2 regions of the Flaviflexus sp. genome follow, and region 2 is predicted to be linked to the other one. Evidence: riboswitches for the same ligand, from Rfam matches in the RefSeq annotation. Region 2 holds a riboswitch; the other holds the start of a gene.
What was found. Region 2 has a riboswitch for S-adenosylmethionine ahead of ACTHUY_RS07725 (hypothetical protein). Riboswitches for the same ligand answer to the same signal wherever they lie in the genome.

Region 1 (2,203 bases), on a different contig from region 2:
TCGTGGACGGTACCGAGAACACGTGCCGAGCCTTCTGCGTAGCGATCGGCACCTATGGCGGAGATAAGATTGCCGCGCTCCTCCGCATCCATCGCGCAAGCCGAGACGATCATGAAGAGATCGCAGACAACCTGAAGGTCGTGTCCGGCTTCCAGTGCTGCGGAGCGCAAGGAGTAACGGATCTCGCGGGCCGTGTGGGGATCCTGTTCGCGAAGGCGAACGGTATCAACAGCAGTACCGAGCTTAGTGAGATCAATCGACTGAGCAGTATCACCGGTCAGGGCAACCGTGACTGGAGTACCAGCATCCTGCGCACGGCGAACCAGATCGAGAGCGGCATCTAGTTCCCCGTGCGGGATGTGGATCTCGAGACCAACGCCCGTGTCCTTGACCAGGTCGAGGGCGGCGTTGCCGACCTCGTGGGCGGTGACGGAAGCAAAGATGGGGCCGGTAATCCGGGACGTGAGCTTCACGGCTGCGCGGATAGCATCGAGCCTGCAGTCCCGCAGGTGCAGATCGGATCGCAGCAGGAAGGAGGCTCCGAGGGTGACTCCTGCAAGACCATCGGTCAGTGCCGCTGAGGTCATGGAAGCCAGGCGGCCGAAGTTGCAGGTTTCTACCGGGAAGTCCTCACCGAAGTCGGTATCGGTGTCGAGCACTTCTGCACCGAGGGCAGACAGATCGATCGAGAGGGCGGGAACGCGGTAGCTGGAACGGGTTTGGTTTGATGAGGGCAGCTGGATAGTCATCGTAAATCCTAAGAGTGGTATAGCAGAGTGCTCCGAATTGGAGCTGATGTGTGAAGGTGCGTAAGTGACGCTGGAGGGATAATGAGATTCCCAGGTGTAGATCGCGTTGGCCGGATCAGGCCATGGACTTATGCGTGCGCATATACATTCGATGAATTCGGTGCGTAGCCGATACTCGGACGGACTGCCCAGTCGTCTGGTAAATATTCGTGAATGTCATGCTATTTTCCTTCGTGCTTTCCCACCGCGAACGGTGCTTCGCTTGCCGATTGAGGCCTGGTCATCACCCGGGGCACCCCTCGCACGTGAGGGGTTGTCGACCAGCTAGCCGGGGCTCTTCGCTGGTTCTCTGGACCACGGCCAGAATAACACGGTCCCTAGTCCGCATGTCAAGACGCCGCCGCCCATTACGTGAGATCAGGGAATCTCATGGCATTATTAGGTCAAATTTAGCGATTTGCAGCTACCGTTCGGTAGCGTTCTGAAGAGCCACAGGGCCGCTCCCCTATCGGCAGGGCGTATCCGCTATACGCAACCCAAGAGGCCGGTCGGAACGGTGATATTTCGTTGGAATAGCGCGAGAAGCGCGCAGTCGCCTTTCCTGGCACTCTACTGCACAAATCAGTTCAATCGGTTATGCAGGACCGAGGTAGATCCAAAATTTTCCGTCCTGCGCAGTTCCATTGTGGAGACGTCTGTCACACATGACGCGCTCGATACTGCGACACATGGTGTCTCGCTCCATATGGCCTAGAGTAGCTCGTATTCGGCGGAGAGACCCTCCCGGCCAATATGGGCCGGTACCGATCCGGGAGCCAGTACTGCGTCATATGCCAGTGCGGAGCCTGCGGTAAGGGTGGCACCAGCTAGCCCACACTGCTTCCCTGATACCTGCCCCCTGATCCCTGGGCTACTCGTGGCTGCCGTATGCCCTCAGTGGTGCGGCAAGGAGGATGTCGTGGAGGTAGAGGATGGCGGCGGGGAGGATGAGTAGGTTCGCGAAGACAAGGACGCCGAGGATGTCGGGGTTGAAGTAGAGAATCGCTGGCTGGATGAGAAGCAGTGCGAGAGCGAGGAGAGTACGCGGCAGGTAGCGGAACGCTAGGAGTGCTGAACGTTTAGTTGCTGAACCTATTGGGGCCTTGTACTGGCTGATGTAGGGGAAGTACCAGACGGCGAAGCCCAGGATGAGGATGGTGCCGGTGATGGAGAGGACGGTGGCGATGGTGCCGGCCAGTCCCAGGTCCATGCGGCCGATAGCCCAGATCTCCCAGGCTGCCAGGAGCAGGAAGACGAGGATGAGTAGCCAGGAGATGGTGGCTCGCCAGAAGGTTTCCTTGAAGGTATTCCAGAATGTTTTGGCCGGTGAGGAGCCCTCCTCCCGCAGTTGCTGGAGGAGGGCGGCGTGGGCGCCTGCTACTGAGGCGCCCACTGTGATAACTGGTAGGCAGAAG
Region 2 (2,203 bases):
GACGCTTTTCGACTGCCTCAGCGAACCGCTCATCCAGAAGCCTCTGGAGATGGGGGGAAAGAAGTTCCAAAACCTGGCCGACTATCGCTCGGCTCTCGTCTCTCTCAGAATGGGGCACGGAGTGAACATTCTCCACTGTCGATGAAAGCACTGGCCGGCTAACGCCGCCATCCCGCTGATGAGAGAGTCCCGCGACATAGTGAGAATTGAAAGGAATGTCGAATTCTTTATTGCGACCTACAGAATCCCTGCCGCTTAGGGATAAGTCATGCTCGTTAAGCATTACTTTCTCCTGTTACAAAACGAATGATTTCAAGACCGGCCTCGCATCGACGATGATTGAACTCTTTCAACCCAATGCATTCCAGAACCGGCACTCAGGCCCCCGTTATGGCTTCCGGCAGGCACACCGCGTGCCGGAAGCCATCAGCAGAGCTAATACAGTCGGCTAGGGGAACTATCCGACATCAGCCCCTCAGGAGCCCTTGCACGAGGAAACCTCTCCCTCCCCCAAGGAGAACAGCTGGCCGATTCCGTCACTTTCAACTTTCAGAATGTAGTACCGCTCGCACCACAGGACTTCTACATTGGGCAGCAACGCAGGGACTTCAGCACCCCTACGCAGGTGCACCGGGTTATGGCTCCACCGCCGGAACCGACCCTTCACGGTTTCACATTCAATATAATGACCGTCGACTTCGACGATGCGGGCAGGTACCCAATCCGTGCTTTCCACCGCATGACGCGCATGAATAGCGTGGATGCTGTGGCCGGCCACATACATGGGACACAGCGGGGCCGCCGGCGCGATACCAACGGCTCGACCTGACGGGGAGGTGAAACTAAGAGCCACCAATTCACGCTCTAGAATATCTTCAGAGCTGGGAGCATTGCTCCCGAAAGAAGGACCGTGATCCATCATGGAACATTCCTTTAAATTTCGTTCTTCCGCCCGAGCTTTTGCGCGGGGGCCGATCTTCCCTCAGGAGCACCGTGCACGTAACGCGGTTGCTAGTCGACTAGCCGAGGGGCTTAGCGTCGAACTTCTCGATCTACGCTCCAGAATATATACCTCTAGGAACCTTGTCAACTGTTAATCCGATTAACAATTGACAAGGTTTATTCGGCCCATAAAACCCGCCCGTCGAGGCGGACTAATAGGGACGAATGCTCCCACTTACTCATCATTGCGAACACCAGCCCGTCAAAAATTAGATGCCGTTACCAGCAACTCACGACGCTCCAGCGGGTTTCACCGAAGCACGCGGGGCTTTGACATCACCTACTGATAGGACACAAACTCCGGCAGCGGCTCCACCGCATAGGTCTCTTCCGGGGTGAGCATGGGAAAGTCTTCATCGATGAAGTTCTTCCATCCCCACGCTATTCCTTCTGGAGCATCCTGGTGGAGGGCATGCCAGGTGCCCGCTTTTGCCCCCTGGCTCCCCTGACCATCTGCATGGATCAGCAGAGCAACTTCAGAGCGAGATAGATCGAGCTGGTCCCTATCGCGGATCATCTGAAGCTGAAACTGGTGGAGGACGACCATCTTCTGGGGAAGATTGCTCTCCCGGACGTAGTCGCTGAGGTAGGCAATCACCTCATTCACTTCATCGATCTCTACATGGCCGATCCGTGTCAGTGGCTCTTCATCGGGACCAAGCCGCCACTCCGGGTCGAGAGCTATTCCCACGTGCGGGTAGGCGAGCAGCTCCTCGTATTGTTGGACCTGTGTAAGGAAGTCAGTTCTGCCGGGCTGGAAGTCGAGGATGACATATTGGCCCGCATCTCCCGCGGCTTCGATGAGGGGAATAAACCATTCGATCGGGCCTTCGTTGGAGTAGTTTCCGTCATCACCCGGTGCGCCGGCTGCCACGGTCACGATGATCTCCTGGGCCGGCACAACCGTGTCATCAGTCAGAGCTCGGTATGGCTCCGTCATCTCTTCAGCACGAGCAACAGTGGAGGGAACATCCTGTTCGCCGAGGATCCCAAGTGCTGGTGTGATGGGTGAGCCGTACAGGGCAATGTAGCGCTTCCCCCCGAACACATGCTGGGTCCCACCCGGCAGTTCAACACCGGTTGATGCGGCAGCCAGCTGCCACTCAAAGTCCTCAAGTTCCTCCTCGAACAGCCCGAGAACAATGTCGGCAGACTCGGCTACCTGAATAGCTTCACTCGACCCGCGGGGGTCAGCCGGGGA

Region 1: linked by a shared signal. The riboswitch ahead of ACTHUY_RS06250 (hypothetical protein) and the one ahead of ACTHUY_RS07725 (hypothetical protein) in region 2 are both predicted to bind S-adenosylmethionine.

Annotation. Positions count from the first base shown of each region.
Region 1 is NZ_JBQCYC010000009.1:12,551-14,753, forward strand. It holds gene ACTHUY_RS06250 (hypothetical protein) at 1-749, opposite strand, end outside; SAM riboswitch class IV at 1,003-1,105, opposite strand; gene ACTHUY_RS06255 (DUF624 domain-containing protein) at 1,660-2,203, opposite strand, start outside.
Region 2 is NZ_JBQCYC010000012.1:33,387-35,589, forward strand. It holds gene ACTHUY_RS07720 (DUF3320 domain-containing protein) at 1-283, opposite strand, end outside; gene ACTHUY_RS07725 (hypothetical protein) at 476-922, opposite strand; SAM riboswitch class IV at 938-1,053, opposite strand; gene ACTHUY_RS07730 (hypothetical protein) at 1,283-2,203, opposite strand, start outside.